DNA from 2 places in the Niveispirillum fermenti genome. Region 2 is predicted to be linked to the other one. Evidence: predicted binding sites of a transcription regulator. Region 2 holds the regulator's gene; the other holds the start of a gene.
The links. Region 2 encodes LexA, which represses DNA repair genes until DNA is damaged. Its sites were predicted from a motif close to ATGTTCTANTTTGGTTC; they were not measured.
Positions count from the first base shown of each region.

Region 1: the regulator LexA is predicted to act here: its motif matches at 6,937-6,953, upstream of recA (recombinase RecA).

Region 1 is NZ_CP156681.1:2,480,602-2,492,194, forward strand. It holds gene ABC728_RS22665 (Dps family protein) at 1-327, opposite strand, end outside; gene ABC728_RS22670 (hypothetical protein) at 570-1,115, opposite strand; gene ABC728_RS22675 (5'-methylthioadenosine/adenosylhomocysteine nucleosidase) at 1,200-1,961, opposite strand; gene ABC728_RS22680 (response regulator) at 1,958-2,389, opposite strand; gene ABC728_RS22685 (PAS-domain containing protein) at 2,386-5,046, opposite strand; gene ABC728_RS22690 (glycosyltransferase family 9 protein) at 5,109-5,705, opposite strand; gene ABC728_RS22695 (tetratricopeptide repeat protein) at 5,657-6,475, opposite strand; gene ABC728_RS22700 (hypothetical protein) at 6,469-6,813, opposite strand; gene recA (recombinase RecA) at 7,040-8,116, shown strand; gene alaS (alanine--tRNA ligase) at 8,370-11,045, shown strand; gene ABC728_RS22715 (AAA family ATPase) at 11,152-11,593, shown strand, end outside.
Region 2 is NZ_CP156678.1:159,993-171,585, forward strand. It holds gene ABC728_RS00665 (ABC transporter transmembrane domain-containing protein) at 1-67, opposite strand, end outside; gene rpmE (50S ribosomal protein L31) at 278-499, shown strand; gene ABC728_RS00675 (spore coat protein U domain-containing protein) at 718-1,626, shown strand; gene ABC728_RS00680 (hypothetical protein) at 1,717-2,199, shown strand; gene ABC728_RS00685 (VOC family protein) at 2,258-2,680, shown strand; gene ABC728_RS00690 (MarR family transcriptional regulator) at 2,867-3,406, shown strand; gene ABC728_RS00695 (DUF2336 domain-containing protein) at 3,411-4,604, shown strand; gene ABC728_RS00700 (DUF6065 family protein) at 4,620-5,354, shown strand; gene ABC728_RS00705 (hypothetical protein) at 5,608-5,838, opposite strand; gene lexA (transcriptional repressor LexA) at 5,943-6,677, opposite strand; gene ABC728_RS00715 (methyl-accepting chemotaxis protein) at 7,047-8,726, shown strand; gene ABC728_RS00720 (molybdopterin molybdotransferase MoeA) at 8,778-9,977, opposite strand; gene ABC728_RS00725 (2,4'-dihydroxyacetophenone dioxygenase family protein) at 10,156-10,572, opposite strand; gene ABC728_RS00730 (TonB-dependent receptor) at 10,593-11,593, opposite strand, start outside.

The sequences.
Region 1 (11,593 bases), on a different replicon from region 2:
TTGGCGGATCATGTCCTGGGCGCGCGGCACCTCGGTTTCCTCCTTCACGGAGGCCAGCTTGCCGAACTGGCTGTAGCTGCCGGGCGCATGGAACCCCAGCGCGCGGATACGCTCCGCCACCTCGTCCACGGCGGTGAACAGTTCAGTGTACTGCGCCATGAACATGGTGTGCAGCGTGTTGAACATCGGCCCGGTGACGTTCCAATGAAAATTGTGGGTCTTCAGAAACAACGTGTAGCTGTCGGCCAACAGGCGCGACAGCCCGTCCGCGATGCGGGCGCGGTTCTCGTCGGTGATGCCGATATTGATCGCCGGTGCGGTGGCCATTTCTCGCCTCATCCCTTGTGGTTGTCGTCAGGAGACATGGGGATAGTGACGACAAAGGTAAAGGCTGGCAAGTGAAGCTTAGCCCTATAACCAATTGATAATGGTCTAAAAAATTCGGGGAGGACATGGGTTATGACCTTTGGTTGCCACCTTGTCCCCCCCGCAAGGTGCGAGGAACCGTCGGGTTCCCCGACAGATCCCGCCGACGGCATGCGATTGCCGGCGGGACCGGTGCGGATATGTCAGGCGGTGGCGGCAAGGCTGCTTGCGGCCTGACTGGTGCCCGTCTTCTGACCATAGCTGGCGATGGCACTTTGCAACTGGCTGATCAGGGCGCTGATCGGGTCTTCTTCCGCGCTGTCATCCTGTGTGGAACCGGTGGTCAGGCCGCTCAGGTCATTGCCAGCACTGGCCCGGGGCGGTGGTCCACCGGGACCGGGCTGACCGCCCGGCGGGGGCCCACCAGCACCGCCGGCCTGTTCCTGGGCATCCAGCAGGGTGCGGCGCGTGCCGTCACCCATGCGCTGGAACGCGGTTTCCATTTCTGCCTGGGTCAGGTTGCCGTCACCATCGCTGTCTAGGGAGGCAAACATGTCCTCCGCGCTGGGTCTGCCGGCGGCACGGGCGTTGGCGTCCGCTCCCTTCGGACCGGCAGCGCTGAACTCCTCCAGCGAAAGGCCACCGGAACCGTCCGCGTCGGCGGCCTGGAATTTTTCCTGCGCCCGCTGCTGCCGGGCGGCGGCGGACGGCGCATAGATGTTGGCGCTGCTGATGCTGCTGATACTCATGGTCGCTCCTACAGGGACAGGGTTGCCGGACCCGTCCTATCAACGGCCGGGCCGGCCCCTGCCTGTCGGGCCATGGGCGATTTTTCAGATCACCGCGGCAATGCGGCGGATGATGCGGGCGGCGTTGCCGGCGGCATTGCGGGCGAAGGCGGGAAAATCCAGGTGGCTCTCCTCTCCCGCCAGATCGGACAGGGCGCGCACGACCACCAGCGGCACCCCGAACCGGGCCGCCACCTGGGCCAGTGCCGCTCCTTCCATTTCGATGGCCTGTGCCTGGAACCGGTCGAACAGCCCGGCCCTGGTTCTGGCGCAATTGAGGAAATGGTCGCCCGTCAGCACCGTACCGAACCGCCATTGTGCCGGGCGCGATGCCCCTGGCGCCGGGGACAGGTCCAGCCCGGCCAGTGCCGCCCGGATCGTATCGTGCAGCCCGTCGGCCAGCGGATAGCCGAACCGTTCGTCGAAGCCCGGCAGCGGCGGCACGCCCGGCTGATAGGGTTTCAGCGCTCCCCCCGCCAGGGCCCCGTAATCATGCTGGATCAACCGGTCGGCGATCACCACGTCGCCCACGGCCAGCGACGGGTCAATGCCGCCCGCCACCCCGGAGAACAAAAGCCCGCGCACACCCAGATGGTGCAGCAGCAGCGTCCCCACCACGGCCGCGTTCACCTTGCCGATCCCCGCTTCCACCATCACCACGGGCTGCCCGTCCAGCAGGCCGTTCAGGAAGCGGAAACCGGCGATCCGTTCCTCTCCCTCCTGCCGGAACAGGGGTGAGAATTCGCCCATCTCCTCCGGTATGGCGCAGATCAGGCCCAGGGGGGCGGTCCGGCGGGGCGGGGTCATGGCGCGCCTGTGCTGCGATTGCGGATATTCTTGGCCAGCGTGCGTATCCGCACCTCCAGTTGGGCCGCGCTGTAGGGCTTGACGATGAAGGCATCCACCCCCTGGGCGCGGGCCGCCAGCACATGATCCTTGGTGCCGTGCCCCGTTTCCATGATGAAGGGAAGGTCCGGCCGGATGGCCCGAACGGCCGTCAGCAGGTCCATCCCGTTCATGCGCGGCATGGCCCAGTCGCAGATGATCAGGTCGATACCGCGCGGGTTGCTCTGGATCATGTCCAGCGCATCGCTGCCATCATTGGCGGCCAGCACCTCGCGGATTCCCATCTGGCGTAACACATCGGCGATCCAGATCCGGGTCTGTGGCTGGTCCTCCACGACCATGATGCGCAGGGACCGGATCGGGTCCTCGGGCATGTAATGCCGGTTCATGTGCTTCTCTTCGCTGCCAGGGCATCGGCGACGGCCCGCCGCAGGCCGTCCGGGTCGATGGGCTTGTACAGCACGGGAATGCCGGACGGCAAATCCGTCACTTCCGCGTGGCCGCGACCGGGATAGCCGGTCATGAACAGCACGGCAACCGTTGGATCAAGCTCGCCCACGAGATGGGCCAGCCGCACCCCGCCCAGGGCGGGCATGACAAGGTCCGTCAGCAACAGGTCGACCCCGCCCTCCTCGAACCGTTCCAGCGCCTCCACCCCATCGGCGGCACCGCGCACATGATGGCCGTCCTGTTCAAGGAAGGCCGTGACCAGGGTCAGCAACTCCGGCTCATCCTCCGCCACCAGGATCGTTGCCGGCGCAACTGCGGCCCCGGGGCGGGGGTCGGCACCGGTGACGGCTGCCGCCACCGGCGGTACGGCCAGCGGCAGCCACAGGGTGAAGCGGGTGCCGTGGCCGGGCTGACTGTCCACCAGGATGGTGCCGTCGGCCTGGGTGACGGTGCCATAGACCATGGCCAGCCCCAGGCCGGTGCCCTGGCCCGGCGGCTTCGTCGTGAAAAACGGGTCGAAGATGCGGTCCAGCAGTTCCGGCGGCATGCCCGTGCCCCGGTCGGTGACCGACAGCAGCGCATGGGCGCCCGGCGCCAGACCGGCGGGCGGGGACCCGGTTTCCACTGTTTCCAGCACGACCGACAGCGGGCCACCGCCAGGCATCGCGTCGCGGGCATTGATGGCCAGGTTCAGCAGCGCCTGGGCCACCATATCCGGGTCGATGGCAACCCAGACCGGATCGTCGGGCACCGACAGGGTCAGGTCGATGGTGGCGCCCAGCAGCGGCTTCAGCAGGAATTCCTGCCCCCGCAGCACCCCGCCCAGGTCGATGGGGCGCGACGGGGTTACGCCCTTCTGGCGCGAGAAAGTCAGCAACTCCCGCGTCAGGGCGGCGGCCCGGTCCACGCCCTGGCCGATCTTGGCCAGATAGCCGGCCAAGGGGCTGTCCGCGGCCACACCCATGCGGGCCATGCCGGCATAACCGCCGATGACCGACAGGATATTGTTGAAATCATGCGCGATCCCACCGGCAAGCTGGCCGAGCGCCTCCATCTTCTGGGCCTGCAGGAACTGGCTTTCCAGCCGCTTCTGTTCCGTCACGTCGGCGAACAGCACGACGAAGCCGCCGCCCGGCATGGGAAAATGCCGGACCTGCAGCCAGGCGCCGTTAGGCCGCTGGCGCTCACTGAAATGCACGCCCAGCCGTCGGATGCGGTCATAGTCGGCCAGACTTTCCTCGACCGTCTCGCCTGGATATTCACCCTGCCGGGCCAGCAACACGACAAGGTCATGGTCCTTCAGGCCCGGGCGCATGAAACCCGGTGGAATGTCCAGAAGCTCCGACACGCGGCGATTGGCGACAAGCAGCCGGCCATCGGCGTCATACACCTCGATGCCGATCCCGACATTGTCCATCATGCTGTCCAGGATGCGGGTCTTCTCCCATATCTCGTGCTCGGCCTGCCGGCGGTCGGTGATGTCGCGCAGATAGGCCGTGTAGCGCCGGCCCGGTCCCAGCGGCACGGCCGTGACGGCCAGTTCGATGGGCAGCGTGCTGCCGTCGCGCCGCCTGGCCTCCGTCTCCATGCGGCGGCCCAGCATCGTATCGTTCCGCCCGGCCAGCAGCGCGGCCAGCCCCGTATCGGACGGGTCCCGGTGATGGTGCGGCACAATCAGATCGACCAGTGTCCGGCCCACGGCCTCTGCCCGGGTCCATCCGAATGTACGTTCGGCGGCGGGATTGAATTCAAGCACCGTTCCGTCACCGTCGATGGACACGATGCAGTCCATGGCCGTATCCAGGATGGAACGCGCACGCGCCTCGCTCTCGCGCAGGCGCAGACTGGCCGCCGCCTCGTGCGTGACATCGCGGAACAGGCACAGCACCAGCCGTTCCTCCCCCGTCTGGAAGGGGACGGCGGACATTTCCGCCAGTCTCTCGCTGCCATCGCAGCTTTGCAGGCCGATACGCATCTGAGACACCGGCTCTCCGCCCGTGACCCGCCGGAACAGCATCTCTGCCAGGGGCCGCGCCTCGGGGCTGGCAAAGGACAGGATATGGACCCCCCGCGCTTCCAGGTCGGGGGCCAGGCCCAGGATGGTCCTGCCGGCCTTGTTGATGAACCGTCCCCAGCCTTGCAGATCGTGCACGGCGATGCCGTCGGGCGACAGATCGACCAACTGGCGATAGCGCTGCTCGCTGTCGCTCAACGCCACCTCGCGGCGTTTCAGTTCGGTGATCTCGGTGCGCAGGCACAGGATGCCGCCATCGGGCAGGCGCCGGTCCTGCACGCGAATCCAGCGGCCGTCGGGCAGGCGGAACTCCACCGGCCGGCCATCGGCACGGCGCAGTTCGCAAAGCCGTTCGGCGACGAAATCCTCTTCCCCGCGGCCACGGGCGGAAGGGTTCTCCCCCACCCGAATCCCGGCGCGCAGCAGCGCTTCGAAGGTCACGCCGGGCACCATCTGGGGCGACGTGGCCGGGAAAAGCGCCCGGAAGGCGGGATTGGCGCGTATCAGCCTTTCCTGCGCATCGAACAGGGCGGCCCCGTCCGTCAGCATGTCGAAGGCGATGCTCAGGCTGTCCAGGGTCAAGGCCGGGTCCTTGGGCTTGCGGGCCGTTTCCTGTGGTGATGGTGCCTTGGTCCCGGCCGCTGTCAAGCCGTCACGGGCAGGGCGGCCCGCAGCCGGGTGATCAGGCCGGCCCAATCGCCGCAGCGCTGCTGGCGGAACAGGCGCATGGAAGGATACCAGGGCGTCTTCGCCGACTTCTCCAGCCACCGCCAGTCCGTGTCGGTCGCGATCAGGGTCCAGACGGGCCGGCCCATCGCGCCGGCCAGATGCGCCAGGGCGCTGTCGGGCGTGATCAGCAGATCCAGATGGGGCAGAATGGCGGCGCTGTCGGTCCAGCCCGTGATCCGGGGCGCCAGATCGGTGACGGAACCGGGCAGCGCGGCGGCGGCCAGTTCGGCATGGCCGGCGGCCACCTGCATCGCGTACCAGTCGGCCCCCTGGCAGGCCAGCAGCGCCAGAAGCGGCGCCAGCCCCGGTGTACGCCAGCGGTCGCCCGGATGGGCGGGATTGCCGGCCCAACTGAACCCGATGCGCGGCCGGCCGGGGCGGCGGGGCAGATGCGGCGCCCATGCCGCGACGCGGTCCGGATCGGCAGCCAGATACGGGCCGGTCCAGGGAATGGTCTGCGGGGTCAGGCCAAGCAATCCCGGCAGGTCCAGCAGCGGCACCTGGAAATCCACGGGCGGGGGGGCTCTCCACGCACCAGCATGCGGCCATGGTGCCCGTCAGCGAACAGGGGCGCCAGGGCGGGCGGTACCTCCAGCACCACATCCGCCCCCGCGTCGATCAGCGGGCGGGTCAGGCGCGCGCACATGATGGTGTCGCCGGCCCCCTGTTCATCCCATACCAGGATGCGCCGACCGGCCGCCGGCTCGCCCTGCCAGGCCGGGATGGACTGGTGCCGGGGCGGCCGGGCAGAAACCGACCAGCGGTGCCGGTAGCTGGCAAATCCCTCCGCCCATCGGCCCAGCCGCAGCAAGGCAAGCGATCGGCCCAGGGCGGCTGATGTGTCGCCGGGGGCCAGTGCCAGACAGCGCTCGAATGCCTCCAGCGCGCCGGCCGGATCGCCCGTGACGCGCCGGAACAGGCCCGTATCACGCCAGACATAGGCCTGGTCTGGGCCCAGGCGCTGCGCGGTCTCCAGATGCGGGCCGGCCTCGGCCTCGTTCCCCGTATGCAGCAACAGGTTGGCCAGCGCGCAGCGGGCGGGCAGAAGGTTGGGGGCAACGCTGACCGCCTGTGACAGCATCCGCAGGGCGGTCACCTCGTCGCCATCCCGGCGGGCTGCATCACCCAGGCTCAGCAATGCGCCGGGATGGTCGGGTGCCGCCGCCAGCACCCGTTGCCAAAGGGCCAGCGCGGCGTGTGCATCGCCGCGGGCGGCGGCCTCCATGGCCTGTCGCGCCAGAAGGGGGGCGGCGGGTGCTGTCGATGAACCGGTTCTCACCATTGTTTCTCCGTCAGGGTCGGCTTGCCCTGCACCGTGCTGCTGATGGCCTCCGGCATGCGGACCAGCCGGTCGCCGCGGATGGGCGGCAGCGGATCGGGATCATAGACCTGCTTCAGACGGCGATATTCATGGTCGTGATATTCCTGCTGTTCCTGGAAATCAGGCTCGCCATCGCGGCGGCCGGTCACGATCACCTCCTGCTCCATGGCGGGGGTGGCAGCTGGCGGCAGGCGCGCCGCGCCGGGGTCCTGCGCCGGGGCCGGCAGTGCCAGCAGCAACAGGGCCAGAACGGCACAGGGCAATGGTCGGGCGGGGTGATTCCCCACGGCGATCGGCATGGATGGACCGGCAGGCAGGATGCGGACAGGACAGCATAGGCGATTTCCGCCACGAACACTCCTGTCCTTTGCACCATCCGCGCATCCGCACGCCATTGCCATGGCTGAACAGGCGACGAATGTGAACGTAATGGGAACATTAGCACTTGGCGGGCGAGAACAAAAAAGGTACAACAGGTGCAGTTGAACGCGCATGCCTATCCGTGCGAGAAGGAAGGGGACAGATATGTCGGCAGCTCCACTCCGTCTGGTTGAAACACCCATGGACAAACAAAAAGCTCTCGATGCCGCGCTGGGTCAGATCGAACGCGCGTTCGGCAAGGGCTCGATCATGAAGCTCGGCGCCAAGGAGGCCATCTCCGAGACGGAGGTGGTGTCCACGGGCTCCCTGGGCCTCGACATCGCGCTGGGCATCGGCGGCTTCCCCCGGGGCCGCATCATCGAAATCTACGGGCCCGAGAGCTCGGGCAAGACGACGCTGGCGCTGCATGCCATCGCCCAGGCCCAGAAGAATGGCGGCGTCTGCGCCTTCGTGGATGCCGAACATGCGCTGGACCCCTCCTATGCCCGCAAGCTGGGCGTGGATGTGGATGAATTGCTGATCTCCCAGCCCGATGCCGGCGAACAGGCGCTGGAGATCGCGGACACGCTGGTGCGCTCCGGGGCGATCGACGTGCTGGTGGTCAATTCCGTCGCGGCCCTGGTGCCACGCGCCGAACTGGAAGGGGAGATGGGCGACAGCCATGTCGGCCTGCACGCCCGGTTGATGAGTCAGGCCCTGCGCAAGCTGACCAGTTCCATCTCCAAGTCGCGCTGCCTCGTCATCTTCATCAACCAGATCCGGTTGAAGATCGGCGTGATGTTCGGCAATCCGGAGACGACCACGGGCGGTAATGCGCTGAAATTCTATGCCTCCGTCCGCCTGGATATCCGCCGCATCGGCTCCATCAAGGACAGGGACACGGTGACGGGCAACCAGACCCGTGTGAAGGTGGTGAAGAACAAGATGGCGCCACCCTTCCGCGTCGTGGAGTTCGACATCATGTATGGCGAGGGCGTGTCCAAGGTGGGTGAACTGCTCGACCTCGGCATCCAGGCCGGTGTCGTTGACAAGTCGGGCTCCTGGTTCTCCTACGATGGGCAGCGGATCGGCCAGGGGCGGGAGAACGCCAAGACCTTCCTGCGCACCAATCCGGCCGTGGCCGACAGCATCGAACAGAAGATCCGGTCCAATGCCGGCATCGTGGCCGGTGCCATGATGGGCACGCCGGAGACCGATGGCGACGCTTCCAGCCCGGATTGATGGACGGGCGTTCCCCGCACGGGGGCGCTGCATGCGAAGATGGGGGAGGCGCTTGCCTTCCCCGTTTTGCTGTCCGGCCCGTGACCATCATCAGAGGGGGTTGCACGCGCTGACCGGACACGGTGCCGGCCTGAACCCCGGCCCCAAGCGGGCATGACCCCCCAGCCCCAAGCGGGCATGGACAGGCCGCCGCTTGCCACGGTACAACCCGTACCCCATGTCGCGTTCAATGCAGCAGTCAGGTCGTCATCCCATGTCCAAGAAGACCGTCAACGAAATCCGTTCCACGTTCCTCGATTATTTCGGGAAGAATGGCCACGCCATTGTCGACAGCTCGCCGCTGGTGCCGCGCAATGACCCGACGCTGATGTTCACGAATGCCGGCATGGTGCAGTTCAAGAACGTCTTCACGGGGCAGGAGCCACGACCCTATACCCGCGCGACCACCTCGCAAAAATGTGTGCGCGCCGGTGGCAAGCACAACGACCTGGACAATGTCGGCTTCACGGCCCGCCATCACACCTTCTTCGAGATGCTGGGCAATTTCTCCTTCGGTGATTATTTCAAGGCTGATGCCATCGAACTGGCCTGGAACCTGATCACCAAGGAATTCGGCATCCCGGCGTCCAAGCTGACGACCACCGTCTTCCATGATGATGACGAGGCGTTCGGCCTGTGGAAGAAGATCGCCGGCCTGCCGGACGATCGCATCATCCGTATCCCCACGTCCGACAATTTCTGGATGATGGGCGATACGGGTCCCTGCGGCCCCTGCTCGGAAATATTCTATGACCATGGGGCGCATATTCCCGGTGGGCCGCCGGGCAGCCCGGATCAGGATGGCGACCGCTTCATCGAGATCTGGAACCTAGTCTTCATGCAGTACGAGCAGTTCCCTGCCAAGGATGGCGGGTACCAGCGCGTGCCCCTGCCCAAGCCCAGTATCGACACCGGCATGGGGATGGAACGTCTGGCCGCCGTACTGCAGGGCGTGCATGATAATTACGATATCGACCTGTTCAAGGGCCTGCTGGAGGCATCGGCGGAAGCCACGGGCGCCAGCCTGCGGGGGCCGCATGCGACCTCGCACCGCGTGATTGCCGACCATCTGCGCTCCTGCTCCTTCCTGATTGCCGACGGCGTCATGCCGTCGAATGAAGGGCGTGGTTACGTCCTGCGTCGCATTATGCGTCGCGCGATGCGGCATGCGCACATGCTGGGCGCCAAGGAACCCGTGATGTACCGTCTGGTCCCGGCCCTGGTGCGCGAGATGGGCGGCCATTACGCGGAACTGGTGCGAGCCCAGGCCCTGATCACCGAGACCCTGCGCCTGGAGGAAACCCGCTTCAAGCAGACGCTGGATCGCGGGCTGAAGCTGCTGGACGAGGCAGAGGGTGGTCTGGCCAGGGGGGAGGCGTTGCCCGGCAATGTCGCCTTCACGCTTTACGATACCTATGGTTTCCCGCTGGACCTGACGCAGGACGTGTTGCGCACCCGCAACCGGCCCGTCGATGTGGACGGGTTCAAGGCGGCGATGGAGGAGCAGCGCCGCAAGGCTCGCGCCGCCTGGGCCGGTTCGGGGGAGGCCGCGACGGAGAGCGTCTGGTTCGAACTGAAGGATGAACTGGGTGCCACGGAGTTCCTCGGCTATGACACCGAGGCGGCCGAAGGGGCCGTCACCGCCATCCTGGACATGGCCGGCAACCGGCTGACCAGCGTCGGCGAGGGCACCGAGGTGCTTGTCGTTGTCAACCAGACCCCCTTCTATGGCGAAAGTGGCGGCCAGGTTGGTGATGCCGGCCTGCTGATATCGGCCAAGGGCGCGGAAGTGACTGTGCGCGACGTGCAGAAGAAGCTGGGTGCGGTCTTCGCCCATGTCGGCACCGTTACCAAGGGCACGTTGGCCGTAGGCGACAATGTGGAATTGAAGGTGGACGGCACACGCCGTTCGGCCATTCGCGCCAACCACAGCGCCACCCACCTGCTGCATGAGGCGCTGCGCCGCCGTCTGGGCGACCACGTCACGCAGAAGGGGTCGCTGGTCAGTGCCGATCGTCTGCGCTTCGATATCTCCCAGCCGACACCGCTGGCGGCCGGCGACATGTCGGCCGTGGAAGAGGCGGTCAACAGCCGCATCCGCGGCAACAGCGAGGTCACGACCCGCCTGATGACGCCCGATGCCGCCATTGCCGTCGGTGCCATGGCCCTGTTCGGGGAGAAATATGGCGAAGAGGTCCGTGTCGTCTCGATGGGTGGTGCCGATGAGGGGGGGAACAAGGAGTTTTCCGTCGAACTGTGCGGCGGCACCCATGTCCGCCGCACGGGCGATATCGGCCTGTTCAAGATCGTGTCGGAAGGGGCGGTTGCCGCCGGCATCCGCCGGATCGAGGCGCTGACCGGGGCGGGGGCGCTGGCCTATCTGGAACAGCAGGAGGGGCGCCTGCTGGATACCGCCCAGGCCCTGAAGGTTCCGGCGGGGGAAGTGGTGGCCAAGGTCACCAGCCTGCTGGATGAACGCCGCAGGATGGAGAAGGAGTTGGCCGACCTGCGCCGCCAGGTCGCGCTTGGCGGCGGCGGTTCCGGTGGGGCCGCAGAGATCAGGCAGGTTGGCGGCCTTGGTTTCATCGGCCGGGTGGTCAATGACCTGCCGGCCAAGGATCTGAAGCCCTTCGCCGATGAATTGAAGAAGCAGGTGGGCAGCGGCGTGGTCGTGGCCATCGCCGTGGCCGACGGCAAGGCATCCGTCGTGGTCGGCGTGACGGAGGATGCGGTTTCCAAGGCCAGCGCCGTTGATCTGGTCCGGGTGGCGGCGGCGGCCCTGGGTGGCAAGGGCGGCGGTGGCCGCCCCGACATGGCCCAGGCCGGTGGCCCCGATGGCGCCAGGGCCAATGATGCCATCGCGGCGGTGGAAGCGGCCCTGGCGGGGTGACACCCGTCAAGGCGGCAAGGCAAGGCGGGGCGCGCTGTGCCCTGGCCTGCCGAACCGCCGGTCCGTTTACGCCGGTATCGTCAAACCTCCCTGACAGGTATTCCCAATGACCCGTTTCGAAGGCACCCAGGATTACGTCGCCACGGATGATCTTCGTGTCGCCGTCAACGCGGCCATCACACTGCAAAGGCCCCTGCTGGTGAAGGGCGAGCCCGGCACGGGCAAGACCGTGCTGGCACAGGAGGTGGCCCGGGCCCTGGGCCGTCCGCTGTTGGCCTGGCACGTGAAATCGACGACCAAGGCCCAGCAGGGCCTTTACGAATATGATGCCGTCAGCCGGCTGCGCGACAGCCAGTTGGGTGACCCGCGCGTCAAGGATATCCGCAATTACATCCGTAAGGGCCCCCTTTGGACGGCGTTCGAGGCGGAAGAACCGCCCGTCCTGCTGATCGATGAGATCGACAAGGCGGATATCGAATTCCCCAACGACCTGCTGCAGGAATTGGACCGCATGGAGTTCTTCGTCTATGAGACGGGGGAGACCATCA
Region 2 (11,593 bases):
GCTTGAGATCGCGGCGGTTGCGGCCATCCGGGCCGCCCGTTCCGGCACTGCTGTCACGAAAGACCAAGGAAGTCGCTCCGGCAGGAAGAAAGCTGATGAAATCCACACGCACCCGTGGTAACCGCATGGCCGCGCCAGGGCAATATCCACGCCCGGGTGGCATAGCTGCCGCGCCCATGTGTATCAGCCCTGCCTTGCAGCGATGCGGGGCCGGATGGGGTTGCCACCGCCCCAGGCTTTGTATATAAGCGCGGCTTCGATTTAGGGACTGCCGACCATGAAGCCTGACATCCACCCCGCTTATCACGAGATCACCGTCGTCATGACCGACGGTTCCTCCTTCAAGACCCGCACCACCATGGGCAAGGCCGGCGACACGCTGCGTCTGGACATCGATCCGAAGTCCCATCCGGCCTGGACGGGCGTGCAGAAGCTGCTGGATACCGGTGGCCAGATCGCCAAGTTCAACAAGCGCTTCCAGAGCTTCGGCCTGAAGTAAGCTGCTTGGCCGCAAGGCACGCGCAAAAGCGTCGCCGGACATTTCCGGCGACGCTTTTTGTATTGGCCTGCCTGTATGTTTGGTCTGCCTGGATCAGGCTGTCCGGACGGTGCGGGGCCTTTATACGAATTCGCACCAGGCGGTCTGGAGACGGGTGGCCGATGCTGGCATTGTCGGTTGCACGCTTCTGCAAGCTTCCGGACAGGGTGAGACGTGCGATGCCCCCGATGTTCCAGCGCCTGCCGTTCCTGCCCGTGCTGCTGTTGCTGGCCGGGACCCTGCCGGCTATGGCCAAGGACAGCGACCGGTGCGACATCGACATCCGGTCCATCGACCGGATCGAGCCGACGGCTGAGTATGATCCCTATGGCGGCGGCGCCACGGGCTATAACGAGATCGAGCTGCGGCACAAGGATGGCGGCGCCTGCGCGCTGCTGGTCGGCATCGATGACGGGGGCAACGGCACCCGCGTCATGGAAAGCGCCAAGGACCGGCTGGTCTATGAACTTTACAAGGATGCCCGGCTGAGCCAGCGGGTCGGCGACATCCGTGGCAACGAATCGGCCATGTTCCCCCTGGCCATGAGCGCCAAGCAGGATACCGCCCGCCTGCAGGTCTTCAGCTATATCGAGCCGGGACAGCTTGTCGCCAAGGGCACCTATCAGGACCGCGTCACCGTCAATGTCTATGAGCTGCGGGACGGGACGCCCTATGGCCCCATCGCGTCCCGCACGGCCCAGGTGCGTACCAAGGTGCGGTCCGTGGTCAGCGCCAGCGTGGTGGTCGACGGGGTGTCGCGGCCGCTGTCCGGATCGGTCGGCACGCTGGACATGGGGGAACTGACGCGCGGCGGCAGCGGCCGGTTCGAACTGTCGGTCAGCGGCAATGGCGACTATTCGCTGTCGCTTTCCTCCGAGAATGCCGGCCGCCTGGTGTCCCGCGACAGCCCGTCGGGCATCGGTTATCGGCTTTATGTCGGTGGCCGAGCCGTGTCGCTGGGTAGCGGCACCACGGTGGGGCTGGGCGGCGCCGGCAATTACGAATTGCGGGTGGAAAGCGACGCGGCACCGCAGGCGCTGGCCGGCACCTACCATGACAACTTGATCTTAACGATCACGACCGAATAATATCCTTATTGCCGGCCAAATGGCCGGCACGGCGCTTCCCCGCCCAGGGGGCTGCCGGAATGCCCAGAACGGGTGGAAGTGAGGTGGGATATGGCCAATCAGTTCAGGCGCAATGCCATCGGCCGCGTCACGGCCCTGCTGGTCCTGGCCGGGTGCGCCGGGGTGGGCGTTCTGGCGCAGGCGCAGGGATCGACCCAGGCGACACTGACCCTGCGCGCCAGCATGCCGCAAAGCTGCACCGTCGCCCTGTCCACCACCAGCGCCACGCTGGACCTGAATGCCGGCGTCACCAACCTGCCCGTCGCCACGGTGGAGGAGCGGTGCAACGCCTCCAACGGCTATACGGTCAGCATGGTGTCCAAGAATGGCGGCGCCCTGTCGGCCGGCGGGGCCAATATCGGCTATACCCTGCATTACGGGGACACCAACAGCAGCACCGGCACCCTGGCCGCCGAACGCGGCGTGTCCGGCAATGCGCGGCAGACCGTGCTGTCCGTCTCCATCCCGCCCGGCACCAACCGACAGGCCGGCGATTACGAGGATACGGTGACGATCAGCATCGCCGCCAAATAACCTTCCCTACCCCTCCCCGCCCATCCCGCCCATCCCGCCCATCCCGGAGGAACCCGGCATGACAACGCGGCCACGCTTCCATCTGGCCTTTCCCGTTCATGACCTGGACGCGGCCCGCGGCTTCTATGGCGGCCTGCTGGGCTGTGCGGAGGGGCGCAGTTCCCCTCAATGGGTGGATTTCGATCTTCACGGTCACCAGATCGTGGCGCATCTGGCGCCGGGGGAATGCGGCGCGCGCGATACCAGCCCCGTGGACGGGCATGACGTGCCCGTCCGGCATTTCGGCCTGATCCTGGATTGGCCGGATTGGGAGATGCTGGCGGCCCGGCTGCGCGCGGCGGGCCAGCGCTTCATCATCGAACCCGGCATCCGCTTCACCGGAAAGCCGGGGGAACAGGCGACGATGTTCCTGCTGGACCCGTCCGGCAACGCCCTGGAATTCAAGGCGTTCCGCGACGAAGCCATGATCTTCGCCCGCTGAGGTCGCCCCCCTCCATCCAAAGGGCCTATACCGCCGGAGAGGGGTATTTTTGTGCGGTTGCACTTGCGGTCGCCGCCACAGACGATAATGTAGGGGAAGGGCGGGACGAGTGCTTTCTTCTCCGGCCGGCTTTCTGCCATGAGGCGAGCGATGATGGCGGGTGATGAAGGGTGGGGGATTGGCAGGATGATCAGGTTGACCCGCATCGGCGAAGCGCCGGTGGAACATTTCCCCGACCGGAGCCAGCCGGCCCCGGTAAGCGAGATTTCGCTTTATGGCGACATTGCCCGCGTGCTGGACCATATGCAGCGCCGTCTGCATGATGTGGTCCGCGTCGAACTGGGCCGGATCGGCGTGGATGACATCAGCCCCATGCAGGTGCTGATGCTTCTGAATATCGGCGGTGACGAACTGACCGTCCGCGACCTCATGGAGCGCGGCTATTATCTGGGGTCCAACGCCAGCTACAATCTCAAGCATCTGGTCGAACAGGGCTATGTCGACCGCGGGGCCTCGGCCCGCGATCGCCGGGCCGCCCGCCTGCGCCTGTCGGAAAAGGGCGAATGGCTGTGTGCGGAGATCAAGAAGCTGGAGGAGCGGCAGGCCGCGCAGTTGCTGCACACCGCATCCGATGTCCGGGACCTGGAGACCACATATAACATGCTGCGCCGCCTGGAACGGCTTTGGGGGGATGTCGTCCGTTACGACAGCCGTGGCCAGGACTGACCCCATGATGATGACCCCGACGGCCGGGGACCCCGCGGCCCCGGCGCGACCCGTCCTCCGGGCCCGCCTGAACAGCAGCGACGTGGAACGGCTGCTGAAGCAGCCTGGCAGCGGCGCGCGCATCGATACCATGACGAAGCTGGTCATGGAGATGGAGGAAGGCGGACTGACGGCCAAGGAACAGCGGCTGGCGCTCGATGTGCTGCGCGCCTTCGCCTCCGATGCGGAGATGGAGGTGCGGGCCGCCGTGGCCTGGCAGATCCATAACAGCCCCATCCTGACCGCCGACATGGCGGAAAAGCTGGCCCGCGACGTGGCACAGGTGGCCGTGCCCATCCTGAAATATGTGGATGGTCTGCCGGAGAACCTGTTGCTGGAGATCGTGGCCGAGCGGGATCCGCAGAAGCAGCTAGCCATCGCCGGGCGCCGCACCGTGTCGGAAGCCGTGTCGGCCGCCCTGGTCGAAACGGGCAATGTCGTCACCGTCGTGCATCTGCTGCGCAATCGCGGTGCCGCCGTGCGGGAGGCGACGCTGAGCCGTGCGGCGGAACGGTTCGGGCAGTTCCGGATCGTTGCCGACAGCGTCGCCGCCCGGCCGGATGTCACCGTCGCCATCGTGGAACGCATGATCGCCCTGGTGTCGGAGGATGTGCGCCAGCAATTGATCCGCGACCACAAGATCGAGCCGGCCCTGGCCAAGCGGCTGGCCGAGGGGGGACGGGAGGCCGCAACGCTGCGCGTCCTGCAGCCCCTGCTGGTCTCCCCCGATGATGCGGAGATGGTGGCCAAGCATCTCTACCGCCAGGGCCGGCTGACCCCGCAGGTACTGTTCCGGGCCCTGTGCGCGGGCGATCTGGAACTGTTCGTGGCGGGCATGGCGGCACGGGCCAACATCACGCCGCAGGCCGCCGGCATCCTGGCCTGGGATGATGGCGTGCTGGGGCTGCATTGCCTGATGGACGCGGCGGCCATTCCCGGCCCCCTGACCGCGCCCTTCCGCACGGCCCAGCAGATGGCGCTGGAGATTGAATATGCGGCCGGCAACTGCACGCGGGAGAAATACCAGCAGGTCGTGCTGGAGGCCCTGTTCGACCGCTATGCCGACACCGCGGAACGGGAGGTGGACGAGTTGCTGATGCAGATTTCCGACCAGCCCGGCATCGATGTCGGTGCCATCCTGAATCCGATCCGGGCATAAGGGCCCCGGTCCCACATGAAGCTGATCTGCTATGCCATTCATGGCGATCCGCCCCTGATCCGTCCGGCACCGGCCACGCGCGACTGGATGGACGGCACCCCGCAGGCCTATGCCTATCGCTGCCTGCCGCTCAACATCGCCAATGCCCATGGCTGGGAACTGCTGAACCGCAGTGGCTTCACGGCCCATTGGGATGGCGGAAGCGGTATCGACAGCATCAGCATCACGCCCGATCCCGGCACGACGGCCCCGGCCATCAGCCATTTCGGCTCCGGTGTGCTGACCTTCCATATCGAAGCCGTGTTCCGCACCGAGCCGGGGTGGAGCCTGTGCGCGCAGGGCCCCGTGAACCGGCCCAAGGATGGTATTTCCGCCCTGTCGGGCATCATCGAGACGGATTGGGCACCCTACAGCTTCACCATGAACTGGAAATTCACGGCGCCGGGCCGGACCGTCCGGTTCGACGCCATGGAACCTTTCTGCACGATCTTCCCCGTGCAGCGCCGCCTGCTGGAAAGCGTGGAACCGGAAATCCGCAACCTGTCGGACGATCCCGAACTGGCCCGGCGGTTCGAGGATTGGGCCCAGGGCCGCACCCGCTTCAATGAGGAGTTGAGCCAGCCCGGATCGGACGCCCGCACAGCCAAATGGCAGAAAAGCTATTATCTGGGGCTGTTGCCGGACGGCAGCCCGGCCGACCCCGACCATCTGGTCAAGCTGCGGCCCCCCGGCTTCGTGGACAAGCGCTGAGCCTGATCCGGGTCGTACTCATTCACCGCGCCGGTGGCGCCCGTTCATACCATTCCCATTCTGCGGTGATCGGACCTTGTTGGTTCCGATCACCGCATTCAAGCGCCGGCGCCAACATGCCGGGCGCCAACATGCCAATGGCTTGGCTACGCCGCACGAGTGGTGCTGCGGCCGGTGCTGCGGCGCCCGCCACCGCATGGCGATCCATCCCCGCCCCCCGGCCCGGCTGTGACGGCCGGCACCCTGCCGGTCGTCAGCGTTCCGGCCCCAGACACCCCCGTTCCACCGACTGCGCCGCCAGTTCCTGAAACCGGGACAGATAGCGCCCGTCACCCGCCATGGTCGGGTCGCGGATGGTATCGGCGTTCAACTGGCGCATTTCGGCATTGATACGGTCACAGGGGCTGGCACAGCCCGACATGGCCAACGACAGCGGCACCAGCAACAGCAGCGCACGCGCCGCGACGGACGACAGGGCGGACATGGGTGACCAGCCATCTTTCAAACCGTTTCGATGACTGGCACCCTGGCACCCGGTCCGGGCAAAAGCGCGGCATGTCCGTGTCGCGATTGCGGCAGTGGCCGCCGTCAATACCGGCGGATCAACCCGACCAGCCGGCCCTGCACATTGACCCGGTCGGCCCCGAACACGCGCGTTTCGTAATTGGGGTTCGCAGGTTCCAGCGCGATGGAATTCCCCTTGCGGCGCAGGCGCTTCAGCGTCACCTCCTGCCCATCCACCAGCGCCACGACGATCACGCCATTCTCCGCCGTCTCGCAGCGCTGGATGATCACCGTGTCGCCATCCAGGATGCCGGCATCCACCATGCTGTCACCGGCGACTTCCAGCGCGTAATGATCGCCCGTCGCCACCATGCTGGCGGGAATGTCGATCGTCACCGAACTGTCGCGCATCGCCTCGATCGGCAGGCCGGCGGCGATCCGGCCGTAAAGCGGCAGGGCCACGGCTTCGGCGTCGTTGCTGGCCGGACGCCCCGGCAGGGCGCCCCGGAAATCTCCCTTGATGACATTGGGCTTGAACCGCGGCGTCACATCCGCCGGCGGCTGTGACGCCGGTGCGGCGGCCGGGCGGGCCTTGGCCGCCGGCTTCTCCGGCAGGCGCAGCACCTCCAGCGCGCGGGCGCGATGCGGCAGGCGGCGGATGAAGCCCCGCTCCTCCAGCCCTGTGATCAGCCGGTGGATGCCCGATTTCGATTTCAGGCCCAGCGCATCCTTCATTTCATCGAAGGAAGGGGAGACCCCACCCTGTTCCAGCCGCTCATTGATGAAGAACAGCAGTTCCTGTTGCTTGCGCGTCAGCATGGCATCCCCTTGACCGCAACCGCCCGTCGCCCATCCACGCAGCGGCATGATACGGTCCGACTATAGAACAATCCCGGAACGTCAATCAATGTTCTATTTTGGTTCGTGCTTTCACAATGTCCATCAGCACGCAATCCGTCCCGCCGACACCACTATAGGGGGATATAGCCACACCAAAAATGTACTTATAACATTCGGCCTATGGATGTTGGATAGGTATTCATCAAGTTTCACCTGACATAACATGCACATTTAAAAATTTCTTAGAGAAAACATCCCGGAAACCACATATACGAAAGGATAGGTGGCAGCACCATCAAAATCATTATAAATATTTATATAGCTAATTTTCCAATAAGGAAATTGCCGGTGCGTATTTTTAAGCCTTCTCAGGAAACCCGTCGACTTTCCGCTTTAAGGGATGCTATCGATCGCTCTCAATGTGTCATTGAATTTGATATTAACGGATATATACTAGATGCAAACGAGAACTTCCTGACATCTCTCGGCTATCATCGTGAAGATATTATTGGGAAACACCATAAAATTTTCGTTCTTCCCAAAGAACATGCAAGTGAAGGATATCGCGATTTCTGGAATACGCTGAAGCAGGGCAAATTCCAGACCGGCGTTTTCCGCCGGGTCACCCGTGAAGGTCGGGAAATTTGGATCCGCGCCACATATAATCCTGTCTTCAACCGGGCAGGTCAGGTGGTCCGGGTCGTGAAGCTGGCGACAGACATTACGGAAACCATCCACCTGCGAAATGATCTCGCCGCCAAGGTGGCCGCCATCGGCCGGTCACAAGCCGTGATCGAGTTCACGTCCAGCGGCGAGATCATGACGGCGAACGAAAATTTCCTGTCCGCGCTGGGATACCGGCTGGAGGAGATCCAGGGCCGGCATCACCGCATGTTCGTTCCCGCGGAGGAGCGGGAGAGCACCGCCTATCTCCAGTTCTGGCGGCAACTGGCCGCCGGGGAACATAATGGCGGGGAGTTCCGGCGCGTGCGCAAGGATGGGCACGACATCTGGATCCAGGCCACCTACACCCCTATCCTCGACGAGGACGGGCGGGTGGAGAAAGTGGTGAAATTCGCCACCGACATCACGGAACAGAAGCGCCGCACGGCCGATTTCGAAAGCCAGATCCAGGCCATCAGCAAAAGCCAGGCGGTCATCGCCTTCAACCTCGATGGCACGATCATCACGGCCAATGCTAATTTCCTCGACACGCTGGGATACCGGCTGGAGGAGATCCAGGGCCGGCATCACCGCATGTTCATGCCGGAGGAGGAGCGCGACAGCGCCCCCTATCGCCAGTTCTGGGAACGGCTGGGCCGCGGTGAATATCAGGCCGGCGAATATCGGCGCATCGGCCGCAACGGGCAGGAAGTCTGGATTCAGGCCTCCTACAATCCCGTCCTGGATTTGAATGGCAAGCCCTACAAGGTCGTGAAATATGCCAGCGACGTGACGCGGCAGGTGCTGGCCCGTCAGCGCAGCGAACATGTGCGCAGCATGATGGAGAATGTTGCCGCCGGCGCGGAGCAGATGAACGCTTCGATCCGCGAGATCGCTCACAACATGGCCCGTTCCCGCGACGAGGCCGAATCGGCCAACCGCCGCGTCGACGCGGCCGGTGCCGTGACGGCACGCCTCAGTTCGCTGTCCGACAGCATGGTCGAGATCGTGAACCTGATCTCCGGCATCACGGGACAGATCAACCTGCTGGCCCTGAACGCCTCCATCGAAGCCGCGCGCGCCGGGGAGGCCGGAAAGGGTTTCGCCGTCGTCGCGCAGGAGGTGAAGAACCTGGCCAACCAGGCCCGCGCCGCCACCGACCGTATCAATGATGATATCGGCAGCCTGCGGGAGACGGCGACGGAGGTCGTGCAGACGCTCGACAGTATCCATGGCGCCATCAGCCAGGTCAGCGACTATGTCAGTTCCATCGCCGCCGCCGTGTCGCAGCAGAGCGCTGTTGCCGGCGACATGTCGACCAGCATGCAACGCGCTGCCGCCGAAGCAGCCCGTATCGGGGCCTGACCCGGCGGCCGGAGCGCCCACGCGGCGACGGGTGTCAGAGGGCGACCGGCGTCAGAGCGCGTCGAGCGGCATTACCCGCACGCGGTCCCCCGCCCTGGCCGGCGGGGCGTGGGGGGCGCGCAGGATCAGGCAGTCGGCCCAGGCCAGGCGGCTCAGCATGCCGCTATCCTGTTTGGGAAAGGGTTCGGCCACAAGGCGGCCTTCCCCATCGGTGGACAGCCGGGCACGGATGAAATCAGCCCGCGCGTCGTTGCCCCCCATGTCACGTCCCAGCACGGCGTCACGCAATTCGTCATCCGCCGGCAGTCCCTGCATGGCCAGCAACAGCGGGCGCAGGAAAAGCCAGGCGCAGACCAGGGCGGAAACGGGATTGCCGGGCAGCCCGATCATGGGCACGCCATGCATGCGCCCGAAGATCAGCGGCTTGCCGGGCCGCATGGCGATCTTCCAGAAATCCAGTTCCATCCCCGCCGCCCCCAGGACGGACCGCACCAGATCATGTTCCCCCACCGACGCACCGCCGATGGTGATCAACAGATCGGTGCCCGACGCGGCGGAAACCAGGGCGGACAGGCTGTCCACACTGTCGGCCGCGATGCCCAGATCCACCGGCTCGCCGCCCAACTGGCGCACCAGGGCCGCCAGCGCCAGGGAATTGGAACTGACGATCTGGCCCGGCGCCAGCGTGTCGCCCGGCATCACCACCTCGTCACCCGTGGCCAGGATGGACACGCGGGGACGGCGGCGAACCCGCAGCCAGGGGACGTTCATCGATGCGGCCAGCGCCAGGTCGCGGACCGTCAGGCGACGGCCCGCCGGCACCCCGATGTCACCCGCCGCGAAATCCTGGCCCGCCGGACGGACCCAGCGGCCGGGCCCGCCGCCATCCTTCAGCGTCACGGTGGCGCCGTGATCCTCCGCATCCTCCTGCACCACCACGGTATCGGCACCGGCCGGCAGCGCACCGCCGGTGAAGATGCGCACGGCCTGGCCGGGGCCGACCACGCCGTCGAACGGCCGGCCGGCCGGCGCCTCCCCGATGCGGGACAGGGTGGCGGGGAAGACGGAAAGGTCGGCCGTGCGCACGGCCCAGCCGTCCATGGCGCTGACGGCGGTGGGCGGGTGGGTGACGCGGGCCACGACATCGGCGGCCAGCACGCGCCCCAGCCCCTCGGTGATGGGGACCTGTTCGGCGGGCAGCAGCGTCGCCGCCGCCAGGATGCGGGCACGGGCCTCGGAAAGCGGGATCAAGCGGATGCTCCGTCTGTCAAACAAGTTCGACATATTGGGGCATATATCACGGCCCGCAACGGGGCAAGCGGGACGGGCCGCCGATATTTTCCGCATGCAGAAGGCTCTGTGGCACCGGACCGGACCCTTGGGAGGAGAGGTGCCCCCGGCGGGGGTCCGGTCCCAAGGGGCGCCGCTATCAGCCCGCCGGCCCCGTCACGGCATTGTCCGCGATCAGGCCGCGCAGCAATTCCCCATCCAGGGTGGACTGGATGGTTCCATCCTCCTCGATGAACATCACAGGTCCGTGATTGGTGAACAGCAACTCGGTATATTCAGGAAAGCTGGTGCATTCATGGATGGTGCCCAGCGGCTCATAGCCCCAGGTGCCGGCCAGAGCGACGCCCATGCGGTATTCCATGCGGCCCTTGACCACGAAATATTCGCCGGCGCCGTAATGCTTGTGCCGGCCGAAGGAACTGCCGGGCTGGCAGCGCAGCAGCACGGTCCAGCGGCCTGTTTCAAGGCTGGTGAACAGCAGGCGGAAATCGATCCCGTCGGCCAGGGGAACCCACGGCTTTTCCTCCGCCGGGATCAGGCTTTCATCGGTGGACATGCGTCCCGTCCTTTCATCGGTCAGAAACGTTGGGTGAATTCGATGCCCCAGCTCGCCCGCTCACCGTAGTAAAGCGGGATCACGCCGAAATCGCGCAGGTCGGTGGCATCGACGATATAGGCCTTGTCGGTGACGTTGCGGCCCCAGAAGGCCAGTTCCCAATCGGCATCGGGCGACGACAGGGCCACGCGCAGGTTCAGGAGACCATGGCCGCCCCGGCTGCTGACCAGATCATCCTGGGCGTTGTTGTAGTATTTCTTGGCGGTGTAATTATATTCGGCCCGGAAGGCCGCGCCATAGGCGGCGGTCAGCGGCACCCGGTATTGCGCGAAGCCGGACAGGGTGAATTTCGGCGCGCCGGGCAGCCTGTTGCCGGAAAAGTCGCGGGCCTGGCCCGTGGCCGGATCGATGGCACCGGAAGTGTAGTTACGGTACTGCGCATCCAGCAGGCCCAGGTTGAGGCCCAGGTCCAGCCCGTCGGCGGGAATGGCCGTCAGTTCCACCTCCAGCCCCTTGATACGGGCGTCGGCGGCATTGTCCAGGCCCAGGGTGGGCACGCCGCTGCCCTGCTGGTTGACCGACAGAACCTGCAGGTCGCTGTAATCGTAAAGGAAGGCGGCGATATTGGCGCGCAGCCGGCGATCCAGCAGGGTGCTTTTCAGACCGATCTCGTAGGCTGTCAGGAATTCCGGATCGACCTTGGTCCGTTCCGCCACGCTGGTGATGATGCCGATATTGAAATTGCCCGATTTGAAACCCCGTGTGACGGACCCATAGGCCATGACATCCCGGGTCACGTCGTAATCGGCGGCCAGCCGCCAGGACGATGCCTTGAACGTGTCGCCCATCGCGGCATATGGCACCAGCGCCACGGGTGCGCCGTCGGGAATATCGGCATCGAAGAAGCCGGGGATCAGCACGCCCTGGTGCGTGGCCCGCACCTTGTCCCAGGTATAGCGCGCGCCCGCCGTCAGGCGCAGGCCCTCGGCGACATCGATGGTCGTCTGCCCGAAGATGGCAT